3 regions of the Staphylococcus pseudintermedius genome follow, and region 1 is predicted to be linked to each of the others. Evidence: predicted binding sites of a transcription regulator. Region 1 holds the regulator's gene; each other region holds the start of a gene.

Region 1 (10,732 bases):
CGACATCTTATGTTGAACAAGAAGCCGATTATCAAGTTGAAAAAATTTATCCAGTTGAAGGAGTTTGATACGTATGAAATTATGGAAAGGTCTTGTTGAAGAATACAAAGCATTTCTACCAGTAGATGAAAACACACCAACAGTGACGTTAAATGAAGGGCATACGCCACTCATTTATTGTGACACGATGTCAGAGATGTTAGGCATTGAACTTTATGTTAAATATGAAGGCGCTAATCCAACTGGTTCATTCAAAGATCGAGGCATGGTCATGGCAGTCACAAAAGCGAAAGAGCAAGGCAAGAAAATGGTGATCTGTGCCTCGACAGGGAATACATCAGCTTCTGCTGCGGCATATGCGGCGCGTGCAGGTTTAAAAGCGATTGTCGTTATTCCTGAAGGTAAGATTGCTTTAGGAAAGTTATCGCAAGCTGTTATGTATGGTGCTGAAATCGTCTCTATTGAAGGAAACTTTGACGAAGCGTTAGAAATCGTTAAAGAAGTTGCTGAAGATGGAGAAATCGAATTAGTCAACTCAGTCAACCCGTATCGTATTGAAGGTCAAAAAACGAGTGCTTTTGAAATTGTTGAGCAGTTAGATGACCAAGCACCAGATATTTTAGCTATTCCAGTAGGTAACGCCGGAAATATTACTGCATATTGGAAAGGTTTTAAAACGTACGAAGAAAAATATCAAACAGGCTTACCACATATGTTTGGATTCCAAGCGGCTGGTGCTGCACCTATCGTTAACAATCAAGTCGTTAAGAACCCTGAAACAATAGCTACAGCGATTCGTATCGGTAATCCTGCAAGTTGGAAGCAAGCAGTTCAAGCGATTGAAGAATCTGACGGTTTAATTGAAGCAGTCACAGATGAAGAAATTTTAGAAGCGTATCAACTGATGACTTCTAAAGAGGGTATTTTTAGCGAACCTGCAAGTAACGCATCGATAGCCGGACTTATTAAATTACATCGCCAAGGAAAATTGCCTCAAGGTAAAAAAGTGGTTGCAGTTTTAACTGGAAATGGTTTGAAAGATCCGGATACGGCGATTGGTTTATTAGAAAATCCTATTCAAGCATTACCAAATCATAAAGAAAGTATCGTTCAATACATTAAGGACGCGTTAAAATGATAAAAAAACAACTACATTTAGAGATTCCAGCTTCTACAGCGAACTTAGGCTGTGGGTTTGATTCCATTGGTATGGCGCTGAATAAATTTTTACGTATTGACGCCCATATCATTGAAGAAGATCAATGGCGTTTTATTCACAATGGCCCACATCTCGTTGGCTTGCCTGAAGACGAAACACATTACATTTATAAGATTGCACAACAAGTCGCTGCTCAATATGACGTGACTTTGCCCATGCTTGAAATTAATATGTACAGTGATATTCCATTAGCGCGCGGCTTAGGTTCATCTGCTTCAGCGTTAGTAGGGGCACTATTTATCGCTAATTACTTTGGAGATATTGAGCTATCGCAGTACGAATTATTGCAATTGGCAACACAAATTGAAGGGCATCCCGATAATGTTGCGCCAACGATTTATGGTGGTTTAGTCGTGGGCTATCATAACGCTGAAACAAAAGTGACAAGTATTGCGCATATCGATGTGCCAGCGGTTGACTTTATTATTTCCATACCTGAGTACGAACTTGAAACGGTGGAAGCACGCAAAGTTCTACCTGACAGTATTACACATCAAGATGCAGTTAAATATAGTGCCATTAGTAACACGATGATTAGTGCTTTCATTCAACATCATTATGAACTCGCTGGACAAATGATGGAACAAGATGGATTGCACGAGCCATATCGTCAACATTTAATACGTGATTTTGAAGCGGTAAAACGCATTGCCCACGAACATGGTGCATATGCGACTGTGATTTCCGGTGCGGGTCCAACAATTTTAACAATGATTAAAAAAGAAAACAGTGGGCCACTCGTGCGTGCTTTGCGCAAATATGTTGAAGATTGTCATTCTGAACTTGCCACTGTAAATACATCAGGTGTCGTATCGAAAGTAACACATCATTTTTAAGTATTCATATTGTGCGAAAGATTGGGAGCATTTCATTGTTTCCTAGTCTTTCTTTTTTGAGTGACATTAAGATTAAGACAGAAGCGCGTCAAAAGCTTGATGTGCATGCTTTGATTTAGGCTTCTATCATTTTGAATTTACTGCAGTTTAGTGTAAGATAAAATCAAATTGAAAGGAGTTTTGGAGATGAAACCAGATTTAGTCGTTATGGACATGGATGACACGTTAATGACGTCCGAAAACCGTGTCTCTGATAAAACAAAAGCATATTTATTATTACTTCAAAAAAATGGCGTAAAAATCGCACTTGCCTCAGGTCGTCCAACAGCGGGGATGTTACCAACTGCAAAGTCATTAAAGATGGATGAATTTGGAAGTTATATTATGAGTTACAATGGGGCACAAACAATTGAACTCTCTAATGAAGAAGTTGTTTCGAAAAAAGTCATTGAAAAAGCAGAATTCGATAAAATTGTAGACTTTTGCCGTGAACATGAACTTTTCGTATTAACTTATCATGATGATACAATTATTTATGAAGGCGAGCATGAATATATGAATATCGAATCAGAGTTGACAGGATTGCCTATGAAGAAAGTGGACGATATTAAAGACTATATTCAAGATGCTGTGCCTAAAGTGATGGGTGTCGATTATGAAGAGCATATTGCAGAATTGATTAAAAAAATGGATGGCGAATTTGATAATGAGGTCGATATGACAACGAGTAAGCCGTTTTTCCTTGAATTTATGAGTAAAGGTGTATCTAAAGGAGAAGCGATTAAAAAATTAGCTGAACGTTTAGATTTAGATGTGAATCAAATGGTGGCATTCGGTGACAGTGCAAATGATATTGAAATGTTTAAAGTTGTCGGAAAAGCTGTTGCGATGAATAATGCGTCAGATGAAGTGAAATCATATGCGGATATGGTCACAAAAAGCCATGATGAAGATGGTATTCCGTACGCATTAGATCAAATATTGTCATAAACTATCCAATGAAAGCAAGAGAAGATCGTTGAATAATGAGCGATTTCGACCTTGCTTTTTGTTTGTTCTAAAGTCGTGTGAGATGAAATGGTCATATAAATATGTTGGCCAGTAAAAAAGAAGCACTCCTCAACAGAGCACTTCAAAGATTCACTATTTTGCGGTATGCGTCCACTCATGTTTGCCACGATGACGTTTAATATGCGCATACACTTGATCTGCAGCATAATCTAAATTTGTGTACACAGTGATGGCAAACGCCGATTGAGACCCTTCAAAATCGGTCTCCGAATACAACTCTTTTAAATGTTGGAATAAACTTTCCATTTGTTCGTGCGTTAAACTACTATACTCTCTTAACGTCCGTTTCAACAACTTTCCGTTTTTCTCTTCTAAAACTTGTACCACAATGACAAAGCGTTCTTCAGTTTTTAAAACATCATCGAAAAGGTTTGTTTGTCCTATCATCACGTGCCCACCTTTACAATTTATTAATTTAATTATACATGAAATCGCAATATGTAGGAAATGGAATAGTCAAGTTTTTAATGAAATTCATCTTTTCAAACACGATGTTATTGTAATGGAAGTAAAATAGACGAAAAAAAGAGCCCTGCACGGAAGGCTCCTTTATTTGAGTTTATTCGCGATAAGATTCATGTTCGCTTAAATCAATCTCTTCAAGTGGAATGATGCGTGTCTTGTGAATCAACTTATGAACGATATAGACGAGTAGTAAAATGAAAATAGGTAAAAAGTTTTGTGCTAATTTCGCTAAATCAAAATGAACAAATGCTTCAGCTGAACTACCGAGAATTAAGAATAACAACGTTGCGATAACGATAATAGGTCCAACAGGGTAAAATGACGCCTGATAAGGTAACAATTGATTGATATCTTTATTTTGCTTTTTAATAGCACGTCGTAATCTGATTTGAGCAATAATACTTGAGGCCCAAACAAATGTAACGAGGGCACCAATAATATTGAGCAAGCCCATGACACTTTTTGGATTAAAGTTTGCATAAATCGTAACGGCTGCAATGAAAATAAATGTTGTGTATAAAGCGCGTAATGGCAGTTGTGAACGTGAATGAATGTGACCTAAAAACTTTGGTGCTTGTCCGTCTTGACTTAATGAGAACAACATACGACTTGTGGTAAAAACACCTGAATTTGCAGCTGAAAGTAATGATGTTAAAATCACCGCGTTTATAACAGAAGCTGCAAAAGCAATACCGACTCTATCAAAAACAATCGTAAATGGACTTTGAGCGATTGAACCACTTTGATTGAGTAATGTTGGATCTGTATAAGCTAAAATGGCAGAAATCACCGCGATAGACAACACATAGAATAATAAAATGCGCCAAAAAACTTGTTTGATCGCACGTGGCATGGACGTTTTCGGATTATCTGATTCACCCGCTGTAACTGCAACGACCTCAGTTCCACCAACGGAAAAGCCTGCGATTAATAAGACGCTTAAGAATCCTGAAATGCCCCCAACAAATGGTGCTTCACCCGTTGTAAAGTGTTTAAAACCGTAATAATGCCCTCCTAAAATACCGAAAATCATTAAAATGCCTAGGACGATGAAAATAATAATCGTGACAACTTTAATTAAAGATAGCCAAAATTCAGCTTCACCAAACGCTTTAACGGTAAAGATATTCACTAAAAATAATAAGGCTAAAAAGATTAAACTCCATACAAGCGGTGAGAAGAAATGAAATGCATCCCAATAGTTAATGACACTCGATGCAACGATAATATCTACACTTGTGACAAGAGACCAAATTGTCCAGTATAACCAACCCATCGTAAAACCTAAAGATGGGTCTACAAAACGATTGGCATAACTACTAAATGCTCCAGACACAGGGTAAAAAGTTGCCATTTCTCCTATTGATGACATTAAAAAGTATAACATCACCCCGATGACTAAATAAGCAAGTATCGCGCCACCTGGACCAGCTTGAGCTATCACCCCACCAGTTGCGACAAAGAGCCCTGTACCAATCGCGCCTCCAATGGCAATCATTGTAATATGTCTTGATTGGAGGCCTCTGCTTAAATTTTTTTCTTCCATACATATCTTCTCCTCAACAATTAGCTTTCTATATATTTTACTTGTTAAGGGGATGAGTTTCAATAAAAATTTGCGACTTTAAAGCGATAAAATATCGAGGGGATTAAAATTGAGTATGAAAAATAGAAAATACGGTGGAGAAATTCATCATGATACAAAGGGTGTAAGCAGTTTTGCGACTAATATGTAGAATAGTTGTATAATGAAAAGGTAAATAAAAAAGTCAAATGATGTTTGAAATCATTTGACTTATGTCGTATTTTAATTATAAGCAAGGTGACGCGCTCGCTAACGCATTGATGTACTTGTGTAATAAGCGTTGCACAATCAATGACAGTGATTATTCACTATGATTATTTTGTTTCTCTGTGTAAAGTGTGTTTGTTTAATCTTGGGCAATACTTCATCATTTCAATACGCTCAGGATTAGTTCGTTTGTTTTTAGTTGTGATGTAGTTACGGTCACCACATTCAGTACATGCTAAAGTTACATTTACGCGCATGACTAGTCCCTCCTTTTCAAATTGAAACTATTACGATTTATTATTTTAGCACGAGCCAAGCATTTTGCCAACTCTTTTTTATTTTCATCAATTAAAGTCTTGCCAAGAAGAAGAGGCATGTGCTAATATGTAAAACGTAATTATTACGATTTGTAAGGAGTGTTCATATATATGGCTAAAAAGTCGAAAATTGTAAAAGAGCAAAAAAGAGAAGCATTAGTCGCAAAATATGCTGAATTACGTAGAGAATTAAAAGCAAAAGGCGACTATGAAGCGTTAAGAAAATTACCAAGAGATTCTTCACCAACACGTTTAACACGCAGATGTAAAGTGACAGGTCGTCCTCGTGGTGTGCTACGTAAATTTGAAATGTCTCGTATTGCATTTAGAGAACATGCTCATAAAGGTCAAATTCCTGGCGTTAAAAAATCAAGTTGGTAAAGCGACCCCCTCTTTATTTTACTTTGTTCCTTAAAGGTAGTATATTATCAAAGGAATAAAAAGATAAAGGGGCTTTTTTTATGAAAATTTTTGACTATGAAGATATCCAACTCATCCCGAATAAAAGTATTGTAAAAAGTCGTTCAGAAATCGATACATCTGTACAATTTGGCCCGAAACGTTTTAAATTGCCAGTTGTGCCAGCTAATATGCAAACAGTGATGAATGAATCTTTGGCAGAATGGTTTGCGCAAAATGATTACTTCTATATTATGCACCGATTTGATGAAGCAGCGCGTTTACCTTTTGTCAAAAAGATGCAAAGTAAAGGGTTATATGCTTCAATTTCTGTAGGTGTTAAACCTGGAGAATTTGAATTTATTGATGCCTTGAAAGCTGAGAATCTTACACCAGAATATATTACAATTGATATTGCACATGGGCATTCAGATCAAGTGATTGGCATGATTCAATATATTAAGGAACATTTACCTAAAGCGTTTGTGATTGCAGGTAATGTCGGTACACCAGAAGGCGTGAGAGAACTTGAAAACGCGGGTGCTGATGCAACGAAAGTCGGTATTGGTCCTGGGCGTGTTTGTATTACAAAAATCAAAACTGGATTTGGGACAGGTGGATGGCAATTAGCTGCAGTCAATCATTGTAGTAAAGCTGCCCGTAAACCTATTATTGCAGACGGTGGTATCCGTACACATGGCGACATTGCAAAATCAGTGCGCTTTGGTGCATCAATGGTCATGATTGGTTCTCTCTTTGCGGCTCATGAGGAATCACCGGGTGAGACAGTGGAAATAGAAGGTAAAAAATATAAAGAGTACTTTGGCAGTGCGTCAGAATATCAAAAAGGTGAACGTAAAAATGTTGAAGGCAAAAAGATGTTTGTCGAACATAAAGGCTCACTTCAAGATACTCTTGTAGAGATGCAGGAAGATTTGCAAAGCTCGATTTCTTATGCAGGTGGCAAAGATGTAGATGCCTTAAGAAAAGTAGATTATGTCATCGTACGCAATTCTATCTTTAACGGAGACCGTGACTAAAGGAGCTGTTCGTTATCAAAAAATTTCTCTCAATCACCGTTGTAGGTATCATACTTTTATTACTCATACCACTTCAGCCGAATGAGACATTTTCTAAAATTGCGACACCATTTACCCAACAAATCGATCAACTTGTAGAAGGTAAAACGAACGAAACAACACTTAAAAAGCCTAAATCACAAAATTTTGCACTTAGAAATATTCAGATGAACATGAGTCGTAATGAAGTCGAACAAAAACTCGGTCCACCTGAGTCAGAAATTGGTAATGAATACGGAACAAAATGGCAAGTTTATCATCAAGATTTTAGTAACTTCGTGATGGTCAGCTATATTGATAACAAGGTGCACGGTCTGTATACAAATCAAAATATGATTACATCGAAAAGTGGTGTGAAATACGGAACAGCTAAAAAAGCGGTACGTAAAGAACTGGGTCAACCGATTAAAGGGATTCAAAAAGGTCGCACCATTTATGAAAATGATAACGATGAATACGATATATTTGATAAAGACGGGATTTATACGACTGCATTTTATGATCAACATGAAAATAATCAATTAACAGGATTAATGCAAATCAGTCATCAAATGGAAAATAGATTGAACAGTCAATATGCAGCCCCATCAAAATATTTACAAGAAAGTTTTGAGAAAGAAGATTATTATTTATTAAATGCTGAGAGAGTTCAAAAAGGATTGCAACCCCTTAGCTATTCGAACAAATTAGCTAGCACTGCGCGTAAGCATAGTACGGACATGGCTGAAAATCAATATTTTGACCATACAAATCTTAAAGGGGAATCACCATTTGAGCGTATTGAAAAAGACGGCCATCAATATCAGACAGCGGCAGAAAACTTGGCATATGGTCAAACGAGTGCAATTTTTGCGCACCATGGATTAATGAATTCAAGTGGGCATCGTAAAAATATTTTGAATGAACATGTCAAAACAATCGGTATTGGTGTAGACTTTAATGAGAAACACCAGCCGTATTGGACTGAAAACTATATAGGCTAATGTTTTGAATGGTAATTTTGGGGAATAGCAATCGTGGAAGTGATTTAAATGACATCAAAGCAGAATCATTCAAAGCAAAATACTTTGAATAAAAAGCAATCACAAGATGATATTTTAATACAAGTGAAAAAAATTCTGAATAAAAATTAGCAAGCGCGGACCTTACATATAAGTTGTAAGGTCCATTTTTTGAAGGAGTGGTTTACGCAAGATTACATTTCTCTAAATAAGCCAATGACTTTACCTAATACTGTAACTTGTTCTAGATAAATAGGTTCTAAACTACTATTTTCTGGTTGTAAACGATAACGATTTTTTTCTTTGTAGAAACGTTTTACAGTAGCTTCATCTTCCTCAGTCATTGCAACAATGATGTCACCATTTTCAGCAATCGATTGACTTCTTACAATAACTTTATCTCCGTCTAAAATACCAGCTTCAATCATACTATCTCCCATAACGTTAAGTATAAAAATCTGGCCGTTATGTGTCGATGTAAAATGTTCAGGCAACGGATAATACTCTTCAACATTTTCAATAGCAGAAATAGGTGTCCCTGCTGTAACTTTACCGATGACAGGGACATAGATTGTTTCTTCCATATTCACAGGTTCGCCCATCAATTCATTCACAATCTCTATAGCGCGCGGTTTTGTTGGGTCTCGTCGAATATAGCCCTTTTCTTCTAACCTTGACAAATGCCCATGTACAGTCGAACTTGAAGCTAACCCCACAGCCTCACCAATTTCACGAACACTTGGTGGATACCCTTTTGATTGCACGACATGTTTAATAAATTCAAATATTTCATTTTGTCTTTTAGTTAATTCTCTCATTTTCCACACTCCTTCTCAGTACTATTTGTTGATATTATAACATACCACGCGAACATTAACAAACGTTTGTTCGTTTTAGTGTTGACATAGAACGTTCGTTCTGTTAGATTATTAATGCAAACAAATGTTCGAGGAGTGACGAAGATGCTTCACATTAAAAGTTCAGAGGTTTACTTGTTCTTATCAGTGTTTATCATTTCTTTAATCTTATTTTTATCCTTCTTTTTACTCGCCACTGATGCAAGTAAAACAGAACAAACGTACGAAATGACAGATCATCAACTTAAAACGACACCAACAGAACAACAACAAAAATACGAACAGCAGCGTAACCATACAAACGAACAGTCCGTTGTAGCTGTGACGTTGAGTCATTAAATAAGCCATACAAAGACCGTAGTGAAAAAAAGGTTCAGGTGATTTTCTCTATGGTCTTTTTCTAGTTTCTTCTTTAATACATGTAAATTCATTAAAAAACACGAAATGGTCTTTTTAGTAGATGGAATTACTATACGAGAAAAAGTGTTAGCTTGGAATAACGCTCAAACAATGACAGCGCTTACTTTTATGCTGAGTTCAAGCATTTGGTTTTATAACATTTTTCTGTTATATTTTTGTAAAGAAAATCACGGAGGGGAGCTCATATGCTTAGTAAAGAAAAGTTAAATCGAATTAATGAACTCGCAAATAAGAAAAAAAGTGAAGGCCTTACTGAAACGGAAGCAAAAGAACAATCTCAATTAAGAAGTGAGTATTTAGAAGTATTTAGAAGCAGTTTTAAAAGCCAAATAGAAAACACAAAAGTGATAGATCCAGATGGCAATGACGTAACGCCTGAGAAATTAAAAGAAGTTCAAAAGCAAAATCAATTACGTAGTTAGTATTTTTGAACATAATGGATAACGCGGTGCCATTTATTAGGTTTCAGACAGTGTTTCGGTTATAATGTAATTATGATATGGAATCAGAAAGGAAGGATTTTCAAATGAGTCAACGAAATGATAGCTTAGCTATAAATACAATACGTGGATTAAGTATTGATGCTATTGAGAAAGCGAATTCAGGTCATCCTGGTTTACCAATGGGGGCAGCACCAATGGCATATACTTTATGGACACGCCATTTAAACTTTAATCCAAAGTCACATGAATATTTCAACAGAGACCGCTTTATTTTATCAGCAGGTCACGGATCAGCATTGCTTTATAGTTTATTACATGTGTCTGGTTCACTCGAACTTGATGAGTTAAAACAATTTAGACAATGGGATTCTAAAACACCTGGACACCCAGAATATCACCACACACAAGGTGTAGAAATTACGACTGGACCACTTGGACAAGGTTTTGCGATGTCAGTTGGTATGGCAATGGCTGAAAAACATTTAGCTGCTAAATTCAACAAAGATATCGACGTTGTTGATCACTACACTTATGTATTGGCATCTGACGGTGACTTAATGGAAGGTATTTCACATGAAGCAGCTTCACTTGCAGGTCATTTGAAATTAGACAAATTGATTACACTTTATGATTCAAACGATATTTCTCTAGACGGGGAAGCTTCAAAAGCATTCTCTGAAGATATTAAAAAACGTTTTGAAGCTTATGGTTGGAACCACATTCTTGTAAAAGACGGTAACGACATTGAAGCGATTGATAAAGCGATTGAAGAAGCTAAAGGTCAAGCTGGTCCAACAATCATTGAAGTGAAAACAATCATTGGTTACGGTTCA
Region 2 (10,732 bases), 360 kb from region 1:
TCGATCATACCGACTGGCGCACCATAAAGGCCACGTGCACCAAATTCATGCGCTTCAATATATTCTAATGCACGTGCTTTCGGATACCCGCCTAAAGCAGGTGTTGGATGTAAATCATCTATCAGCTCAATATATGATTTATGCGCTAATGGGCCTCCAATCTCAGTATATAAATGATATAAATGGTCATTTTTCAATACTTGTGGCTCACGATTGTAATCGGCATACTGAATAAACGGACGAATATCTTCAAGAATACTTTCAACAACGATACCATGTTCAATTAAGTTCTTTTCATTTTTTAACAACGCATTGATACGCGCCTGATCTTGGGCTTCGTTGTGTGTTCTTGGAATTGTTCCCGCAACAGCTTTCGTTGATAACATGCCATTTGTAACCTTAAATAATTGCTCGGGCGTTTGAGAAATAAAAATATCATCTTCTGACTCTAACACGAATAAATAACTATTTTTTTCATTTTTAAGTGCACGATATAACACGGCTCCGATTTCAATATCCGCATCAAATTGCACCATGCGACGACGAGAGAGCACAACCTTTTCATCATGCGCTAATTTTGCTGTCGTTTCCTCGACTAATGCTTCCCACTCATCTTTATATATATCTTCAATCCGCTTAATCTGTGGCGGTGTTGTATTTTGCACGACCACACGCGGTAAATGATTTAACTTTTCAACTAATTCATAAAATTGCTCAATCGAAAACGCTTCTTTTTGCACAGTATATGTTAAGAACGTTTCTTGATTGACTTGCGATATTAAGACTTCAGGTAAAATAAAATGATTCACACCAAAGCGACGCCATTCATCCCCCATCCGCTTAGTAGAAAATTGAAATCCACCGCAAATACGTAAATGATGGCGTTCAGAATCGGGATGGATTAATGCGATATCATCTTTAAATTTTTCCCATTCTTTAAAAATAGAACGTTTATTTGTAAAATCATTTTTTATTTTTGCTGCAACACGGTATCCAAAAAAAGAAGTTTCGTTATCATTTAACCGAAAATAAAAACGGTCCCCTGCATCTTCTTTCGACATATCGAACAACGTAATCGGATCTAATTGTTGTTCTAATTTGACTTCAACTGAGACCCATCGTTGTTTTGTTTGTTGTACCGCGTCGATGATTGCCTGTTCGCAGACATCAACACTCATCCCATACTCACTTCTTTCATCATAATCAAGTTTTATCCATTATTACATTTTAACATTTTTAAAGGCGATTGTGTGCACAAGTGTCTTTTCCATAATATTGTTATTGATTTCATTGACGAACTTTTTTATAATATCAATGTAATATAAATATTATAAAAAAGAGGTTGACTAACATGACGTCTCAATTTGAAAAACATTCAACGTTTCACAAATATTGGCAACTCATGCGTCCTCATACATTAACAGCATCTGTTGTTCCTGTTTTAGTCGGAACAGCGACTGCAAAACTTTTTTTATTAGGTAGCGAGGACCATCTCCATTTCGGTTTATTCTTAGCAATGTTGTTCGCTTGTTTGTTAATTCAAGCCGCAACGAATATGTTCAATGAATACTACGACTTCAAAAAAGGGTTAGATGACCATGAATCAGTAGGTATTGGTGGCGCCATCGTACGTAACGGGATGACACCCCAACATGTATTAAAACTTGCAATTATTTTTTATATCATTGCAGCAATACTTGGGCTTTACTTAGCGATTCAAAGTTCATTTTGGCTTATTCCTGTTGGTTTATTATGTATGGCTATTGGTTACCTCTATACAGGCGGTCCATTCCCAATCTCATGGACACCATTTGGCGAATTATTCTCAGGTGTTTTCATGGGTATGATTATTATCGTGATTGCTTTTTACATCCAAACAGGTCACCTTCAAAATTATGCATTTTGGATTAGTATTCCTATTGTGATTACAATTGGGCTCATCAACATGTCAAACAACATTCGTGACCGAGTTAAAGACAGTCAAAGTGGTAGACGTACTTTACCTATTTTATTAGGAAAACGTGGCTCACTTATCTTTTTAGCAACATTTTACGCGATTGCCTACCTTTTTGTCATTTACACTGCACTTTTCAAAGATGGTGGTTCACTGTTCTATTTACTTGTACTACTGAGTTTCCCATTACCAGTGAAAGTGTATCGTCGTTTCCAAAAGAATGATACACCGCAATCAATGATGCCGGCAATGGCTGCTTCAGGTAAAACGAATACATTATTCGGTCTACTATACGCATTAGGTATTTACATTAGTGCATTGCTTGGTGGCGTATAAGTTAAAACACTCGATAGAATCGAAGTCTTAGAATAACAAAGGCTTCGATTCTTTTTTATAGTTTTATATATATCGTACCACACTATTCGCTTACAAATGAAAATGTATTTACGAAATTTTAATATATCTCTACTTTACCATTTTTATCATTCATGTCATCCTCTATTTGCATACGTAAGATTAAAGAAACACCACGCTTTTGATATCTTCACGCACTTTGTAAAAATCGGAAAGCTCTTCTGAATGTCACGCATACTGTACCATAACAGTATGCATTTATCTCTTAAACGTCATGCCTCAAAAACGGTATATTAGCTAATTCTGAGACGCTTGTACTAATTGATGGCGCGCATTAAAAAATTGTCGATAGGTCAAATACGTCGCAACCAATGCTGAAATAATCGTCGCTGTAGTATGAATAAATACGACCATTAACTGAAACTTAATCGCTTGTATCGGTGGCACACCTGCAATAATCATGCCCGTCATCATACCTGGAATCGATACCAGGCCATACGTCTTCACAGAATCAATCGTCGGCACAATCGCGACTTTGACACTTTCTCTTATCGCTTCTTTTGCCGCCATAGCTGGACTTGCACCTAAAGAAAGTTTGGCTTCAATGATCGCTGTCTCTTTCGTAAAGATACGATTTAAATTTTGATAACTTAAATTGATCGCAATCATGCCATTACTACCGACCATCCCCGCAACAGGAATAATTTCATTCGGCTTAAAATCAATAGCACCCGTTAAAAGCACGCCACCTAAAGATAAAATTGAGCCTGTGAGTATCCCTGCTAAGGATATCCAAAACGCATGCTGCACCACTTCTGGTTTTCGCTTTTGTGTATTGGCAGCCGCGTTAACCATAATGACTAAAATGAGTAACAGTACAATCCATGTCGTTTCTAATTTAAAAACAAATTCTAGTAAATAACCAATAATCACTAATTGAATCACTGCACGTATCGCCGCAATGATTAAATCTTTAGCAATATGTAATCGCTCTTTAAACGAAACTAAAATGGGAATGAGTAGCAATAATGATGTCAATAATAGCGAAGTCGTACTCATCATGACAAACGCGCCTCCCTCGTTAACATACCATTACGAATTTCCATTTTGCGGTGAAATTGGCGTTGACTTTGTGCATCATTGTGCGTAATCCACAAAACGGACATGCCCTCTTGAACTAAATCAAACACCAATTCTTCAATTTGACGACTGCTCTTATCATCTAACGCACTCGTCGCTTCATCAAGCATCAGTATATCTGGCGTAAACATGAGCTGACGTGCAATCGTGATTCGTTGTTTTTCACCCCCGGACATATGTTGCACCTTGTCCGAAAGTTTGTATTTTTTTAAACCTACTTTTTCCAATAGCTTCTTTGCTTTAGACTTATTAAACGAAACTTGACGCACCTTTGCCGGAAAAGCTAAATTATCTTGAATCGTCTCACCAAACAATTCCACACTTTGCGGCAAATAACTAATATGCTGTCTTAATATTTCGGGTGAATAGTGTGCATAAGGTTGTCCTTTAAATTCAATATTTCCACTAGTTGGGCTCATTAAATCTGCAATCAACCTCAACAGCGTACTTTTACCACTTCCAGACGGCCCGACAATAGCCACCGCTTCACCTTTGTCGATATGACAACTGATATTGTATAAAATTTTGCGTTCACCGCTTTCGTAGCTGACATTTGTTAACTCAAGCATAAGCGTTACCCTCATTTTGGTAGATCATATAGCGGTATTCATGCCCATAAAGCACTTTTTTCATTTTTTCTTGAAATCCCAACTTACAATACAACTGATAGGCACGTTCATTTTGCTCATCACAGTTCAAGCCCCATGTCACTTCTGGATTCGATTGGAGCCGTGCTTGAATCAATTTTGTTGCAATACCTCGACCACGAAACTCAGGGAAAGTAGCAATCGTTTCAATATAAACATCTCCTCGCTCTGCCTCTAATACAGGTAATGGCGTGTCTGTTTCTAATTGAATCTTTTCGGCTAATGTTAAATTTTGCCAAGCCTGTTCGTATGCCGCTTCGTACTGGCCTGGATACGCAATCAAGATACCTGCCACTTGTCCTGCGACTTCATAAATATCTACGTGTTCAATATGATTGCGATAATGAACTTCTGTGGCGCTTTTAACAAGTGCTGCTATCACGGTTTCTTTCTCATAACGACGCACAATTTCAAGTTCCATATCTTGCCAAACGAGGTATGTTAACTCTGCAATCGCACGCGCATCTTTGGGTGTTGCTTTTCTAATCATATTTGAGTCACCTCACTCTTTACATTTTAGCCTATTTATCTGATGTTTAAAAATACCCCAACATTTCTACAAACAAATGTTCTAAAAATACTTCACAAATAAGAACGGGTGTTCTATAATCAGGTTGAGGTGATTTCCATGCATGATCATACGCTCCCTACAGCATACCAATCTGAAACAGACTATCGAAAAATTCCAAGACAATATCTTAACACTCGAATTCCTAGAGGGCGCGGCATTGTGAAATGGGCCCCTTTCGCAACATTGCCCGAACAGTTTGAAGCAATTAAACAATTCGAAGCCAATCAACTTAAAATTGACCGTCCTGACTTAAGCGAAGATCAAATCAATGAACTGAACCAAATGCTGCATTTAAAAATAGCGCACAATGCTTTTAGTAAAATTCACTATTGGCGCGCTAGACACATCCATACTATTCAAGGCTATATCGCGAGTATCGATACATTGACAAACGAATTAGTGCTCACTAATGAACGACGCACAGATCGATTAGTCATCGGATTAAACGAATTGTATGCGATTGAATAGTATCGCGTGATTGACTTTATTTTATCTTATACCCTGATTTGAAAAAAGATGTCATCATTTGATTCAAAAAGATGTATTGGCTATGCTTTTTATCACAAAAAAACACAGCAAACATTGCACGAATAACAACATTTACTGTGTAAGGTTTAACCATGAAAAATCAATAAAATGACGACCGCTACAATTTGAGCGACTGTTGTGGTGATAATTCGGCGTGTGTACATATAACTAAAACCGAGTAACAATTGGCAAACAAAAATGAATGTCACAATCCACCATTGATCTAAATAGATAAAAAATGAACCTGAAGCTAAAGCACCGATTATTATAGCGAGCCACGGTTTTGAAGTCATACGCACGATGCCTTTTTGTAAAATGGTACGCATATATAATTCATGACATGGCATTACAAATAATAGCGTCACTAAAATTTGCCATTTAAAATAAACACCTGTTCGTGATAATTGTTTAATTAACGAAGCATACGTCAGTTCTGAAGTGATCCATGAGAAAATGACTTGTATCAGTACAAGCGCAACACCAGTCGCTAACCCTATGGCAATGGATGTTAATAATCGTTTGGAGGCAAAATCTCTTTGATAAAAGACATAACTAATGCCTGCGATTAACATAATTCCTGTATAGAGTTGCCAATATACACCATGCTCACCCCACAACAACATTAAAATAATGTGGAAAGCAATAAAGCTCAGTATAAACCAAAGTAGCGGTTTGTTGATCTTTTTCATATACGTTTATCCTTTTTGTTCAATAATTTTATATCTCTTATGATTAATCACTGTTTTTTCAGGCAAATCTAACTCGCTGAAATTTTCCATGATCGTTAAATCAACAATGACAGAGTTATCATTGATTTTTTCAACTTTTCCTCGTATCCCATCATAGAATTCTACGATATCTCCTACTTCTGCAATTGTCATCTTTCTGTCCCCCTTAGAAATTTACTAGCATATATTGTACTAAAATTTACATTTTAAATAAACAATTTACGTCAATTGTCAGAAATTATTTACATTCAGGGTCTTTTTAAGATAAATGATTGGAAAAATCGAATTAAATCATGCATAACATAAGTAAGGGCATATTGGGGGAAAGGAGTGTTTATGAGTGAAGTTTATTAATAATCAAAACCATACTGATCCAACATTAAACTTAGCAATGGAAGAGTACGTATTAAAAACCGTACCTATGGATGACGACGATAGTTATTTTCTATTTTACATTAACAGACCGTCCATCATTGTGGGAAAAAACCAAAATACGATTGAAGAAGTACATCAACCTTACATCGAAACACATGTGATTGATGTCGTACGCCGTATTTCTGGGGGTGGCGCAGTGTATCATGATTTCGGTAATTTAAATTTCAGCTTTATTACTAAAGATGATGGCGATAGTTTTCATAACTTCAAAAAATTCACACAGCCGATTGTTGAAGTGCTCAACGATTTAGGTGTAAAGGCTGAACTCACAGGCCGCAATGACATTCAAGTTGGTCAAGCTAAAATCTCTGGTAATGCGATGGTCAAAGTCAAAGACCGTATGTTTAGTCATGGGACACTTATGTTGAACAGTGATTTAGATGAAGTGCAAAATGCATTGCGTGTCAATCCTGCAAAAATTCAATCAAAAGGCGTCAAATCTGTCCGCAAACGTGTCGCTAACATTCAAGAATTTATAGATGAGCCGCTTGATATTGAAACATTCAAAGCCATTATACTCAAAAAATTGTTCGGTGAAGCAGAAGTCGAATCTTATACTTTGACAGAGGAAGATTGGAAAAATATTGAAAAGTTAAGCAACGAAAAATATCGCACGTGGGACTGGAATTACGGTAAAAATCCAAAATATAACTTTGAACGCGAGCATAAATTTGAAAAGGGTTTTGTTCAAATTAAACTTGATGTCAAAAAAGGTCGTATTGCGCATGCTAAAATTTTCGGGGACTTTTTCGGTGAAGGTGATGTAGCTGAACTTGAAAATGCACTGACAGACATTTTACACCAAAGAGCAGCCATTCAAGAAGCGCTCAAAGATTACGATCTTTATCATTATTTTGGCGACATTCCTCGTGATGACCTCATTGACATGATGGTTTAATACATGTAGATCACACTGTTATTAATCATATTGTATATTAACTTCATCTGATTCCGAGTCAAATGTGGCATATTTCACTTCCGTTAAAAGTGTAAATATTCTCTTATTGGTTGATTTCTGGATATAAGATGGTTAAAAATTGAACATATCGACGTAAAAACAGGACTACCTCATACATGACGGATAGTCCTGTTTAATTTGAAGATGTGGATGCACTTTGACTACTCACCGTTGACTGCCTCCAACTCTAAATATTCATCAGTATACTTTAGAAATGCTTGTTCATTTTTATTAACCAATGCTTCATCAATTAAATGCTGCAATTTTTGCTTCCTTTGATTCTTCAATGCATGTGCAATCACAAGTTCAACGCCCAGCTGATTAATCGTACGTACCGGGTCAGCAACCATTTGTTTCTTTACATCAGTTTGATTTTTCATGTTGAGTCACTCCTTTGTGTTAAATGCATAGTATTAAGTTATTTAATAGTATAACGAAACATGTCGCAAAACGCAACGAATTTTCTGAATTTTTAAAGTAATTAAGTCAAATTTTTATCTGCTTTTTGTAATATTATCCATATATTTACAAAACGGCATTGACTTAGTTCAGAATATTCATATAATAAGAATTAGACAGAGAGACCCGACACCTTAAGAGATAGGAGGGTTCTATTATGGACCAAAAATCCAACATCATGTATGCAATTAGTAAGGGAGATATGTTTTTGAGACCAGTAGATGGTCCTGATGGTGCACTCACGAGTACGGAAATCTATAGATATGATGGTGATCATTTTATTATTCACGATCGTGCCCAACGTATTATTGAGCGCAGTTGTAGACATTACGGTGAATCGTACTCAGGAAGAAAAGCACAAGCTAAACGTATCGCCAATATCTCTAACAAGACACCCATATTGCTCACTCCAATTTATCAAACCTACTTTTTCCCCACTCACTCGGATAGGGTTCCTGAAAATAGTTGGCTGAACATGCATTACGTAGTCAAACTTAAACCATTAAAAGGCGCCCGTTGTAAAGTCACTTTTGCCAATGATTTAACTGTCACACTGCCTATTTCGCATCATAGTGTTAAACATCAATTTTTGAATTGTGTTTATTTTGCTTATTTAGTAGGAAGGTCTAATCAAGTACAAACACATAATCCTGAAAAACCTATTGATTATGACCAACAACCTTTTAATATTTTTGAAGCACTATCGCAATATGCTTTATTAGAAAATGCAAAAAGAGAATTAGAAGAAAAGAAGAAAAAAACGACTTACCTGTAGCTATGTTATTTTGAATTTTGTATTGAATAAATTATGATTGTATGACTTGCGAGAAAACGCAACATGTTTCATCTAGACTATTTATTCAACAAAGTGTAAAGTTAGCGGAATTTATATACGCATAGTGTAAATGTTCCGTTAACTTTTTTGTTATTAACCCTTGATTTCTCCAATGATGTTGATATAATAATATTTGTGATTGAAAAAGTTATTCCACAGTAGCTCAGTGGTAGAGCTATCGGCTGTTAACCGATCGGTCGTAGGTTCGAGTCCTACCTGTGGAGCCATGGAAACGTACTCAAGTTGGCTGAAGAGGCGCCCCTGCTAAGGGTGTAGGTCGCGAAAGCGGCGCGAGGGTTCGAATCCCTCCGTTTCCGCTAGATAGAGAACAATAGTTAATATTTGTTTTCTTAAAACTGACAAGAACGCTGTTACGACGGCGTTCTTTTTATTTTTGTTTAGCATTCACTAATATCTGTTTTAAAATAAGCGGTCAAGTTGTGGTCAAATAAATCACATTTTTACTTTTTAGCTCTTTCATTGACCAAATTTTGACCAAATCAACTTTCGAACAGTCAATAAACACCCCACCTATTGCAGGCGGAGTTAGTTTATTCGTTTTCTTTTTCTAGTTGTGGTACCTGATAAATTATTTTTTGAAAGTGTTTTTTCTCTTTTTCAAATCTACATACAAAGAAACTGATCCACAGAATAATACAGCTAAAGGCATTAAGCATAAGTAAATATCAAACCCCTTATACATAAAAACAAAGAAAAAAATTATGCTTGCTATAACTATAAAAACATTAAACATTATTGAAAAGAAATTTTTATTCAAAATTACATCCCCTTCACCTTTTTTTCGAATTAATTAAATTATCCATTTCTTTAGGATTACTTTTTTCTTTCTCAATAAGTAATCCTATGATATCCATATCGTAATACTTAGAAAGCTTAAACAAATTATCCAAATCAGACAAAGTTTTTTGTTTTCCCAATTGTTGATGCTTTGTATCGAAACTTCTAACTCTTTTGAAACCTTCTCTTGAGTTAAACCTTTATCTTTTAGATGTACATCTTAAAAGGTGGACTAAAATCCGACTTTTATTATATGTTTTTATTAGGTAAATATTATAGATTGGACGTTACGTTAAAAATCGTTCAAGCATATTTGAATAATAACTTAAGTTCTAAAATCTCCCCCAAAATATAGCGTATCGGATAGTTCAATAATTAATAAATGACACAAACAATATTTGAAGTTCGAGTCAACTAGATGAGATGAAAAATTACAAAAAGGGGAGATACTAGATGTTTTTATAAAGTATCTTTTTAAAATTTAGATAAGAATATCTATTGTCTAATCATGAAAAAACCAGTCATTTTAAAATTTCTATCTTTTTTAAATTTTCGTAGCTAAAAACAATCCATAAAATCTTCTCCAAATATCTCAATATTTTAAAGTCAACTATCATTGGAGCTCGAATGTTAGAAAGTACTATAATGCCATGTTTACTTCTGTAATATATCATTAATCAAAAACGGTTAAATTCCAAACAACCTCTATGCTATTCAATCTTATTGATAGAAGTATTATATAATTATTTCCACTTATAAAAATAGAAATTTTATATAAGTGGAAAATTTTAGTTTTAGAATTCCATTATTAATTAAAATTTTTAATTGCTTTTGTTGTTTTAAACAATTGGTTATGATAGAATTCAAACACAATCGATTATAATTTAAATCGACAAAAGTTAAATGGAGATGATATTTAAATGAAACACATGAACTCGAAAAGTAACCGAACGCTCTCTCGCTTTTCAATTCGAAAATGCTCTGTGGGGACAGCATCGTTTTTAATTGGAACTGTTGCGTTTTTCGGAATACATCACGAGGCTTTCGCAGCTGAAAACTCAACAACTCCCGTCACTGTAGCGCAATTACAAGACCAAGGCGATACCAATGAAGTGTCGACAGAAAAACAAGATGATACACAAGCAAAAGCGAATGCACTTTCTACAGATAATTCAACACCTACAACAGAACAATCAAAAAGTGATACCGAACCAACGCAAAATCAAGAAGTGAATGAAAAAGAAGCAACACAAGTTGAGCAAACTCCAGATAATGCATCATCAGAATTTAAAGACAGTGCAGCACAAGATGAAACAACATCGAAA
Region 3 (10,732 bases), 550 kb from region 1:
GTAAGTTAGCAGACAAAGTCATCGCATTAGAAGAAGATATTGCATTGCTAACTGATGAAGAAATGAGAGCAAAGACGAAAGCTTTTCAAGAAGAAGTTCAACAAATAGAAGACATTAAAAAACAGAATAATAAATTAGATGATATTTTACCGGAAGCCTTCGCACTTGTACGTGAAGCTTCTAAACGTGTGTTCAATATGACACCATATAAAGTACAAATCATGGGTGGAATCGCCATTCATAAAGGTGATATTGCAGAGATGAGAACCGGTGAAGGTAAAACATTAACTGCAACGATGCCAACCTATTTAAATGCATTAACTGGTCGCGGTGTGCACGTTATTACGGTAAACGAATATTTATCTAGCGTTCAAAGTGAGGAAATGGCAGAACTGTACAATTTTTTAGGTCTGTCAGTCGGATTGAATCTCAATAGTTTAAGTACAGTAGAAAAACGTGAAGCTTATAGTAAAGACATCACATACAGTACAAATAATGAACTTGGCTTTGACTATTTACGTGACAACATGGTGAATTATAAAGAAGACCGTGTTATGCGTCCATTACATTTTGCGATTATTGATGAAGTCGACTCGATTTTAATCGATGAAGCCCGTACGCCGTTAATTATTTCAGGTGAAGCGGAGAAATCTACATCTTTATATACACAAGCGAATGTGTTTTCAAAAATGCTTAAAGCTGAAGAAGATTATAACTATGATGTACAAACGAAAAGTATTCAATTGACGGAACAAGGTATTGACAAGGCAGAACGTATGTTTAAAATTGAAAACTTATATGATGTGAAACATGTAGATGTGATTCACCACATTAACCTTGCTTTACGTGCGCATTATACAATGCAGCGTGACGTGGATTATATGGTAACGGGTGGCGAAATTCTGATCGTTGACCAATTTACAGGTCGTACAATGCCAGGACGTCGTTTCTCAGAAGGCTTACACCAAGCGATTGAAGCGAAAGAAAATGTCCAAATTCAAAACGAATCTAAGACGATGGCGTCGATTACATTCCAAAACTATTTCAGAATGTACAACAAGTTAGCAGGTATGACAGGTACGGCTAAAACAGAGGAAGAAGAATTCCGTAACATTTACAATATGACTGTAACTCAAATTCCAACGAACCGACCTGTCCAACGTGTCGACCGTTCAGATTTAATTTATGTGAGTCAAAAAGGTAAATTTGATGCGGTTGTCGAAGAAGTGATTGAAAAACATCGCAAAGGTCAACCTGTTTTATTAGGTACTGTTGCAGTTGAAACATCGGAGTATATCTCGAATTTATTGAAAAAACGCGGTATTCGTCATAGTGTTCTTAATGCGAAAAATCATGAAAGAGAAGCAGAAATTGTTTCCGGTGCAGGTCAAAGAGGCGCTGTAACGATTGCGACAAACATGGCTGGACGTGGGACAGACATTAAACTAGGCGAAGGTGTTGAAGAGCTAGGTGGTCTAGCTGTAATTGGCACGGAACGTCATGAATCACGCCGTATTGATGATCAGTTGCGTGGTCGTTCAGGTCGTCAAGGTGATAAAGGGGACAGTCGATTCTATTTATCATTACAAGATGATTTGATGGTGCGCTTCGGTTCAGAACGTATGCAAGCGATGATGAGTCGTCTAGGGATGGATGATTCTACGCCGATTGAATCTAAAATGGTGTCACGTGCTGTAGAGTCTGCACAAAAACGTGTAGAAGGTAACAACTTTGATGCGCGTAAACGTATTTTGGAATATGATGAAGTTTTACGTAAACAACGTGAAATCATGTATGAAGAACGTAATCAAATTATTGACCAAGATCATAGTACGGACCTAGTGATGCAAATGATGCATTCCACATTAGATCGCGCATTGCTACATTACGTGAATGAAGATGAAGAAAAGATGGATTACGAACCACTGATTCACTATGTTCAAGATATCTTTTTACATGAAGGTGACTTAACAGAAAGTGAAATTAATGGCAAAGATAGAGAAGATATGTTTGAAGTCATTTGGGCGAAAATTGAAGCTGCATATAATCGTCAAAAAGATCAACTTGGCGACCGTATGCCGGAGTTTGAACGTATGATATTATTGCGTTCAATCGACAATCATTGGACATCACATATTGATACAATGGACCAACTCCGTCAAGGGATCCATTTACGTTCGTATGGTCAACAAAATCCATTGCGTGACTATCAAAATGAAGGACATCAATTGTTCGATATAATGATGCAAAGTATTGAAGAAGATGTCAGCAAATATATCCTGAAATCTGTCATCACGGTAGAAGAAGATGTTGAACGTGAGAAAACGAAAGAGTTAGAAGGTAAACACGTTTCAGCTGAAGATGGCAAAGAAAAAGTTAAACCACAACCTATTGTAAAAGAGCATGAGGTCGGACGTAATGAAACATGTCCATGTGGAAGCGGCAAAAAATATAAAAATTGCCACGGTAAATAGCGGTGGCAATAGTTGAATATTTAAAAGGAGCGATACATGATGGAATTGTCCGAACTTAAACGCAATCTGGATAGTTATAGTGCAAAATTAGAACAACTTAGGGGGTCTCTTTGACTTAGAAAACAAAGAGACGAACATCCAAGAATATGAAGAGATGATGGCGGACCCACAATTTTGGGATAATCAAGAGCGTGCGCAAACGATTATAGATCAAAACAATGCGATAAAGTCTGTTGTAAACAATTACTATGAAGTTGCTGAAACGCTTGAAGAGATGATTGCGACGTATGAATTGCTACAAGAAGAATACGATGACGAAATGAAAGATGATTTAGAACAAGAAGTCATTGGATTTCAAACGAAAGTAGACCAATTCGAATTGCAACTCTTGCTAGATGGCGAGCATGATGCAAACAATGCTATTCTCGAGTTACATCCTGGTGCAGGTGGCACAGAATCTCAAGACTGGACAAATATGTTGTTACGGATGTATCAACGTTATTGTGAACAGCAAGGTTTCAAAGTGGAAATTGTCGATTATCAAGCGGGCGATGAAGCAGGTGTGAAGAGTGTTACAATGCTCGTCAAAGGACACAATGCTTATGGCTATTTAAAAGCAGAAAAAGGCGTGCACCGTCTCGTCCGTATTTCGCCTTTTGATTCTTCGGGTCGTCGCCATACGTCATTTGCGTCATGCGATGTCATTCCTGAATTTAACAATGAAAAAATCGAAGTTGAAATCAATTCAGACGATATTACTGTGGATACTTTCCGTGCTTCAGGTGCAGGGGGGCAGCATATTAACAAAACTGAATCAGCCATCCGTATTACGCACCATCCGACAGGTATCGTAGTGAATAACCAAAATGAACGTTCGCAAATTAAAAACCGAGAAGCAGCTATGAAAATGTTGAAAGCAAAACTTTATCAACTCGAGTTAGAACAAAAAGAGCAAGAACTTGCTGCCATTCGTGGTGAACAAAAAGATATTGGGTGGGGCAGTCAAATTCGTTCTTACGTTTTCCATCCTTATTCTATGGTGAAAGATCATCGCACAAATGAGGAGACGGGTAACGTCAACGCAGTCATGGACGGTGAGATTGGTCCGTTTATCGAAGCGTATTTAAGACATCAAATGCAATAAGATGAAGTGTATATCCAACTAGGGGCTAGGGCATTCAATTGTTCAAGCCCCTGAATTATATGGGTGATGAAGACGTTTGATGTTTGGTACGAGCACGTGCAAGTATTTTTTCAAAAGTTGGAGAAACAAGTGATATAAATAATATAAATATGTTAATATAATCAACAAATGGACATCAAATGTAAATATGACAGGAGGAGGTTGATTATGGGAATTCATCAATATTTTAAAAGGTTATCAGACTTAGAAAAGCTCATTCGATTACCTGGGAAATTTAAATACTTCGAGCATAATGTAGCCGCACACTCTTTTAAAGTTACAAAAATTGCTCAGTATTTAGGTACAGTTGAAGAGCATCACGGTAAGACAGTGGATTGGAAAAGTTTATACGAAAAAGCGCTCAACCACGACTTTGCCGAAGTGTTTACAGGAGATATTAAAACGCCTGTGAAGTATGCGAGTGGTGAATTGAAAAAACTGTTTTCACAAGTAGAAGAGGAAATGGTTGATACATTCATTAAAGAAGAAATTCCGGAACAGTATCAAGATATTTACCGTCGTCGCTTGCAAGAAGGCAAAGATGACTCGTTAGAAGGACAAATTCTATCAGTCGCAGATAAGATTGATTTATTGTATGAAACATTTGGTGAAATTCAAAAACGTAATCCTGAACCTCTATTTTTTGAAATATATGAGATGAGTCTTGAAACGATTATGCAATTTGATCATCTGGCTTCCGTACAGGATTTTATTGAAAATATTATTCCAGAAATGTTAACTGAAAGATTTATACCACGCACTGAATTAAAAGAAATGACGATGCAAATCCTAAATAAAAGAAAGATGTGATAGGGTTGATTTGGTATCTACTGGCCGCTTTTTTTCCTTGTGTCCTTGTGGTTATTTTCAGCGCGATAACGAGAAGTAAATGGATGGGGACGCTCATTACATTAGTTGTAATCGGTGCATCAGTTTATAAAGGTTTTTTTCATAATGAATGGATTATTTTCCTTGACGTTGTATCATTGTTAGCAGGGTATATTATTGTAGAAGAACTAAAAATTCATCATATCGAACATGATAAAGAGGGCGGCATGTAATCGTTGTGCATACGCCTTCACAATTATAGCGACATCAGGAGTGAATCTGACACAGTTTGAAGGTAATCAGAAGCATTCCTCTTTGTGTTGGATTACGAACAAATGTTTGTATTTTATCATTGTGTTCTGTTAAAATATGAGTATTAAGTAGATAGGAGGCGGACAGTGAATGGAGCATCACGACTTTAAAATTGCTTCAAATTTCGAACCACAAGGGGATCAACCCCAAGCTATCAAAGCACTGGTAAAAGGAATAGAAGAAGGTAAACGTCACCAAACATTACTCGGTGCAACAGGTACGGGTAAAACATTTACGATGAGCAATGTCATTAAAGAAGTGGGCAAACCGACGCTGATTATTGCCCACAACAAAACGTTAGCGGGGCAATTGTACAGTGAGTTCAAAACCTTCTTCCCTGAAAATAGAGTGGAATATTTTGTTAGTTACTACGACTATTACCAACCAGAAGCGTATGTTCCGTCTACCGATACGTTTATTGAAAAAGATGCGTCAATTAACGATGAAATAGACCAACTCCGACATTCAGCAACGAGTGCGCTGTTTGAACGAGATGATGTCATTATTATCGCCAGTGTAAGTTGTATTTACGGTTTAGGTAATCCAGATGAATACCGTGACTTAGTTGTAAGCATTCGTGTAGGGATGGAAATGGATAGAAGTGAGTTATTGCGAAAGCTTGTTGACGTACAATATACACGAAACGACATTGACTTTAGACGCGGAACATTTAGAGTACGCGGCGATGTCGTTGAGATTTTCCCAGCTTCACGTGAAGAGTTATGTATTCGTGTGGAATTTTTTGGTGATGAAGTAGACCGTATTAGTGAAATTAACTATTTAACAGGCGAAGTATTAAAAGAACGTGAACATTTTGCACTTTTCCCAGCTTCTCACTTCGTAACCCGTGAAGAAAAAATGAAGATTGCAATTGAGCGTATTGAAAAAGAATTAGAAGAACAACTAGCATATTTAAGAAGTGAAAATAAATTACTCGAGGCGCAACGTTTAGAACAACGAACAAATTATGATTTAGAGATGATGCGCGAAATGGGCTTTACATCAGGGATTGAGAACTATTCGGTTCATCTTACATTGCGACCACTCGGTTCTACACCGTACACTTTGTTAGATTATTTTGGTGATGATTGGCTTATTATGATTGATGAGTCGCATGTGACGTTACCTCAAATTCGTGGAATGTACAATGGAGACCAAGCACGAAAACAAGTGTTAGTTGAGCATGGTTTCCGTCTTCCAAGTGCATTAGACAATAGACCATTGAAGTTTGAAGAGTTCGAACAAAAAGCGAAACAACTCGTTTATGTATCGGCGACACCAGGTCCATATGAAATCGAACATACAGATGAAATGATTGAACAAATTATTCGACCAACTGGCTTGTTAGATCCAAAAATCGAAGTCCGCCCTACGAAAAATCAGATCGATGACTTGCTCAGTGAAATTCAAGAACGAACAGAACAAGGCGAACGTGTACTGATCACAACGTTAACGAAAAAAATGAGTGAGGATTTAACGACTTATTTAAAAGAAGCCGGTGTAAAGGTCAATTATTTGCACTCTGAAATTAAAACATTAGAACGGATTGAAATCATTAGAGATTTACGTATGGGAACATTTGATGTGCTCATCGGTATTAACTTGCTTAGAGAGGGACTTGATATTCCAGAAGTCTCATTAGTGGTGATTTTGGATGCGGATAAAGAAGGTTTCTTACGTTCTGAGCGTTCGTTAATCCAAACGATGGGCCGTGCAGCGCGTAATGATAAAGGGCATGTCATCATGTATGCAGATCGAATAACGGATTCCATGAAAGTCGCGATTGATGAAACGGAACGACGTCGTGAAATTCAAATCGCATACAATGAAAAACATGGCATTGTACCGAAAACAATTAATAAAGAGATTCATGATGTCATTAGTGCAACGGTCGAAACGGATGAAACAAATGAAGATCAACGTAAAGAAGTACCGAAGAAAATGACGAAAAAAGAACGTGAAAAAACGATTGAAAATGTTGAAAAAGAAATGAAAGAAGCAGCAAAAGCATTAGATTTCGAAAGAGCAACCGAATTAAGAGATTTATTATTTGAATTAAAATCAAAAGGGTGAAATGCATGGAAGAACCATCAATCGTAGTGAAAGGGGCCCGTGCCCACAATTTAAAAAATGTTGATATCGAATTGCCAAAAAATCAGTTAATTGTCATGACAGGACTGTCAGGATCGGGGAAGTCCTCGCTCGCATTTGATACGATTTATGCTGAAGGGCAACGTCGATATGTGGAGTCTTTAAGCGCATATGCTCGTCAGTTTTTAGGGCAAATGGATAAACCAGACGTAGATACAATTGAAGGTTTATCTCCAGCGATATCGATTGATCAAAAGACAACGAGTAAAAACCCACGTTCAACGGTGGCGACTGTAACAGAAATTTACGATTATATTCGTCTCCTTTATGCGCGTATCGGAAAGCCTTTTTGTCCCAATCATGGTATCGAAATCGAATCACAAACCGTACAACAAATGGTTGATCGTATTATGGAATTGGAAGAACGTACGAAAATCCAACTATTAGCACCTGTAGTGAACCATCGTAAAGGGACGCATGAAAAATTATTAACGGACATTAGTAAAAAAGGTTATGTACGTGTGCGTGTTGACGGTGAAATTATGGACGTGACACAAGTACCGGAACTTGATAAAAATAAAAACCACACGATTGAAATCGTCGTGGACCGTTTAGTCGTGAAACCGGGTATTGAAACACGTTTAGCAGATTCCATCGAGACCGTACTTGAATTAGCAGACGGTCGACTCGTCGTGGACATTATTGATGGAGATAAGCTAGAGTTTTCAGAAAAGCATGCATGTCCAATTTGTGGTTTTTCAATCGGTGAATTAGAGCCGAGAATGTTCAGTTTTAATAGTCCGTTTGGCGCGTGTCCAACGTGTGATGGTTTAGGACAAAAGCTAACTGTAGACTTGGATTTAGTCGTTCCGGATAAAGATAAAACGCTGAATGAAGGCGCCATTTTACCGTGGGAGCCGACAAGTTCGGACTTTTATCCATCGATGTTAAAACGTGTATGTGAAGTATACAAAATCAATATGGACAAACCATTTAAAAAATTAACTGAACGCCAAAGAAACATCATTTTATACGGTTCTGGGGACAAAGAAATTGAGTTTACATTCAAGTCGAAATTCGGTCAAGAGCGTAAACGTACGATGCCGTTTGAAGGGGTGGTCCCGAATATTGAGCGCCGTTACCACGAATCACCTTCAGAATACGTACGTGAAATGATGCAAAAATATATGGGTGAACAAGTGTGTGAGACGTGTCATGGCCAACGATTGAGTCGCGAAGCATTGTCGGTGTACGTGGCAGGTAAAAATGTCGGCGAAGTGGTGGAACAATCCATTAAAGAAGCTTTGACATATTACGAAAATATTGAGCTAACTGAACAAGACGCACAAATTGCTCATTTAATTTTAAAAGAGATTACGTCGCGGTTAGCTTTTTTAAATAACGTTGGACTCGATTATTTAACGCTGAACCGTTCATCTGGCACATTGTCAGGTGGGGAAGCGCAACGTATTCGACTCGCAACACAAATCGGTTCTCGTTTGTCAGGTGTCTTGTACGTGCTAGATGAGCCATCTATTGGTTTACATCAACGTGACAACGATCGTTTGATTCATACATTACAAGAAATGCGTGATCTTGGAAACACATTAATTGTGGTTGAACACGATGAAGACACGATGATTGCGGCAGACTACCTTGTTGATATTGGCCCAGGTGCAGGTGAGCACGGCGGTGAAGTCGTTGCGAGCGGTACGCCGAAACAAGTGATGCGTAACGCCAAATCACTCACTGGTCAATATTTAAGTGGTAAAAAGTTCATTCCCGTTCCGGAACATCGTCGTCCAGTGACTGACCGTAAAATTTCAGTCAAAGGTGCGCGCAGTAATAACCTCAAAAATGTCGACGTTGATTTTCCGCTCTCTGTCATGAATGTTGTGACAGGTGTATCAGGTTCAGGAAAAAGTTCGCTCGTGAATGAAGTGTTGTACAAATCATTGGCTAAAGCGATTAATAAATCAAAAATCAAACCTGGTGAACATGACGAAATTACAGGTATGGATCAAATCGATAAAATTATTGATATCGATCAGTCGCCTATTGGAAGAACACCGCGTTCTAATCCAGCCACATATACAGGCGTATTTGATGATATTCGAGACGTCTTTGCCTCAACGAACGAAGCAAAAGTACGTGGTTATCAAAAAGGGCGTTTTAGTTTTAACGTTAAAGGTGGCCGTTGTGAAGCATGTAAAGGTGATGGTATTATAAAAATAGAGATGCATTTTCTGCCTGATGTGTATGTACCTTGTGAAGTATGTCATGGCAAACGTTACAATCGTGAGACGTTGGAAGTCACTTATAAAGGAAAAAATATTGCTGACGTGTTAGAGATGACTGTAGAAGACGCAACTCAATTTTTTGAAAACATTCCTAAAATCAAACGCAAATTACAAACTTTAGTCGATGTTGGATTAGGTTATATTACGCTTGGGCAACCTGCAACGACACTTTCAGGTGGAGAAGCGCAACGTGTTAAACTTGCCTCAGAATTACACAAACGAGCAACAGGACGCTCAATCTATATTCTCGATGAACCGACAACAGGCTTACATGTCGATGATATTAGTCGATTGTTAAAAGTGCTCAATCGACTTGTTGAAAATGGTGATACCGTTGTAATCATCGAACATAATTTAGATGTCATTAAAACAGCAGATAACTTAATTGATTTAGGCCCTGAAGGTGGTGACGGTGGCGGTACGATTCTTGCGACAGGGACACCTGAAGAAATTGCCGCTATCCCAGAATCTTATACGGGTCGTTATCTTAAAACTGTATTAGCGCGTGATAAGGAACGAATGGAGGGCTAAGCCATGGAAGAAGCTAAAGTCAAAGTATTGGAATTACTGAAAGATGGCAAAATTTCTGTAGAAGAAGCAACGACATTATTGGACGCGATGACAACGGAAGAAAAAGTAACACATGCTACAACGACAAATAAAAGTGATCGTACTGAAAAGACGACGCGTGATTTTGAAGAGACGGTAGAGGGTTTTGTGAATAACACATTGGATAGTGTAGCGAGTTTGTTAAAGCATGGTCAAAAGCTTATTAATGTGAATCGTGATAAAGTGAAAGAAATGAGTGAAAGTGAACGTCAAGCGGCTTTGAAAAAAGTGGAGGAGACGTTGAATGAAGTGAGAGAGAAAATGAAGAAAGATTAATAGGTGAGGAAGTGTACTGTGAATGGTATGCTTCCTTTTGTTTTGCCACATATGTTTCACATAGACTAGGTTGTCATCATACATAGATTGTCACACCGTGCTGCACGTTCTTACGGTTTCACAATGAAAGCTGTGTGGTTAATACTACATCGCATTGATTCAACCTGAAAACGTGAATAACATTTTAGATTCGCTGCCTCAAAGTAATCCATTTTTTCAAACTAAAGTTGCGTATCTCTCATGCGTTTTTAATGGTATACTTTGAATTCTAAAGGGTACTGCAAAAAAGATGGGATATGTGTTAAGATATAGCGATGCTCATACGGATACACTGAACTTTTGATAATGGAAATGCACAACAAAGCTAGCACGTTTTTCGTGATTTTGCATACGTGTTGAAATGTGTTTCAATTGTGGAGATTCATGTATAATGAAACAAGTAATGCGTAGTCAAAAGTGATTAAAAATAAAGTTTGATTTAAAGTAAACAGTAAAACTGAGGTGATTAGATGTTAACGACGCAAGATTTAGTTAAGCGATTTAATTTGAATGTGGTCGCTGGTGAAGCGGGGTTAAATCGTCCAATACGTAATACAGATATTTCAAGGCCCGGTTTGGAAATGGCAGGGTATTTTTCTCACTACGCTTCCAATCGTATT

Evidence for each region. The regulator LexA, encoded in region 1, represses DNA repair genes until DNA is damaged. The targets are predictions, from matches to a motif close to CGAACATATGTTCG.
Region 2: P3U61_RS08600 (YolD-like family protein) is a predicted target of LexA. The motif match lies at 4,655-4,668, and genes of this name have one in related genera.
Region 3: uvrB (excinuclease ABC subunit UvrB) is a predicted target of LexA. The motif match lies at 4,814-4,827, and genes of this name have one in related genera.

The regions. Positions count from the first base shown of each region.
Region 1 is NZ_CP120150.1:1,461,784-1,472,515, reverse strand. It holds gene P3U61_RS07010 (homoserine dehydrogenase) at 1-68, shown strand, start outside; gene thrC (threonine synthase) at 74-1,138, shown strand; gene thrB (homoserine kinase) at 1,138-2,055, shown strand; gene P3U61_RS06995 (Cof-type HAD-IIB family hydrolase) at 2,242-3,045, shown strand; gene P3U61_RS06990 (hypothetical protein) at 3,199-3,513, opposite strand; gene P3U61_RS06985 (amino acid permease) at 3,686-5,137, opposite strand; gene rpmG (50S ribosomal protein L33) at 5,491-5,640, opposite strand; gene rpsN (30S ribosomal protein S14) at 5,812-6,081, shown strand; gene guaC (GMP reductase) at 6,162-7,139, shown strand; gene P3U61_RS06965 (CAP domain-containing protein) at 7,145-8,161, shown strand; gene lexA (transcriptional repressor LexA) at 8,374-8,997, opposite strand; gene sosA (DNA damage-induced cell division inhibitor SosA) at 9,142-9,375, shown strand; gene P3U61_RS06950 (DUF896 domain-containing protein) at 9,642-9,878, shown strand; gene tkt (transketolase) at 9,983-10,732, shown strand, end outside.
Region 2 is NZ_CP120150.1:1,818,015-1,828,746, forward strand. It holds gene P3U61_RS08575 (isochorismate synthase) at 1-1,178, opposite strand, end outside; gene P3U61_RS08580 (1,4-dihydroxy-2-naphthoate polyprenyltransferase) at 1,352-2,290, shown strand; gene P3U61_RS08585 (ABC transporter permease) at 2,606-3,370, opposite strand; gene P3U61_RS08590 (ABC transporter ATP-binding protein) at 3,367-4,017, opposite strand; gene P3U61_RS08595 (GNAT family N-acetyltransferase) at 4,010-4,585, opposite strand; gene P3U61_RS08600 (YolD-like family protein) at 4,724-5,134, shown strand; gene P3U61_RS08605 (CPBP family glutamic-type intramembrane protease) at 5,281-5,883, opposite strand; gene P3U61_RS08610 (YkvS family protein) at 5,890-6,075, opposite strand; gene P3U61_RS08615 (lipoate--protein ligase) at 6,263-7,255, shown strand; gene P3U61_RS08620 (IDEAL domain-containing protein) at 7,477-7,695, opposite strand; gene P3U61_RS08625 (competence protein ComK) at 7,932-8,549, shown strand; tRNA gene P3U61_RS08630 (tRNA-Asn) at 8,762-8,836, shown strand; tRNA gene P3U61_RS08635 (tRNA-Ser) at 8,838-8,926, shown strand; partial or broken gene P3U61_RS12300 (hypothetical protein) at 9,472-9,579, opposite strand; gene P3U61_RS08640 (SdrD B-like domain-containing protein) at 10,328-10,732, shown strand, end outside.
Region 3 is NZ_CP120150.1:2,013,524-2,024,255, reverse strand. It holds gene secA (preprotein translocase subunit SecA) at 1-2,474, shown strand, start outside; one part of gene prfB (peptide chain release factor 2) at 2,514-2,585, shown strand; one part of gene prfB (peptide chain release factor 2) at 2,587-3,618, shown strand; gene P3U61_RS09555 (YfbR-like 5'-deoxynucleotidase) at 3,826-4,467, shown strand; gene P3U61_RS09550 (CsbA family protein) at 4,473-4,718, shown strand; gene uvrB (excinuclease ABC subunit UvrB) at 4,888-6,870, shown strand; gene uvrA (excinuclease ABC subunit UvrA) at 6,876-9,719, shown strand; gene P3U61_RS09535 (SHOCT-like domain-containing protein) at 9,723-10,073, shown strand; gene hprK (HPr(Ser) kinase/phosphatase) at 10,583-10,732, shown strand, end outside.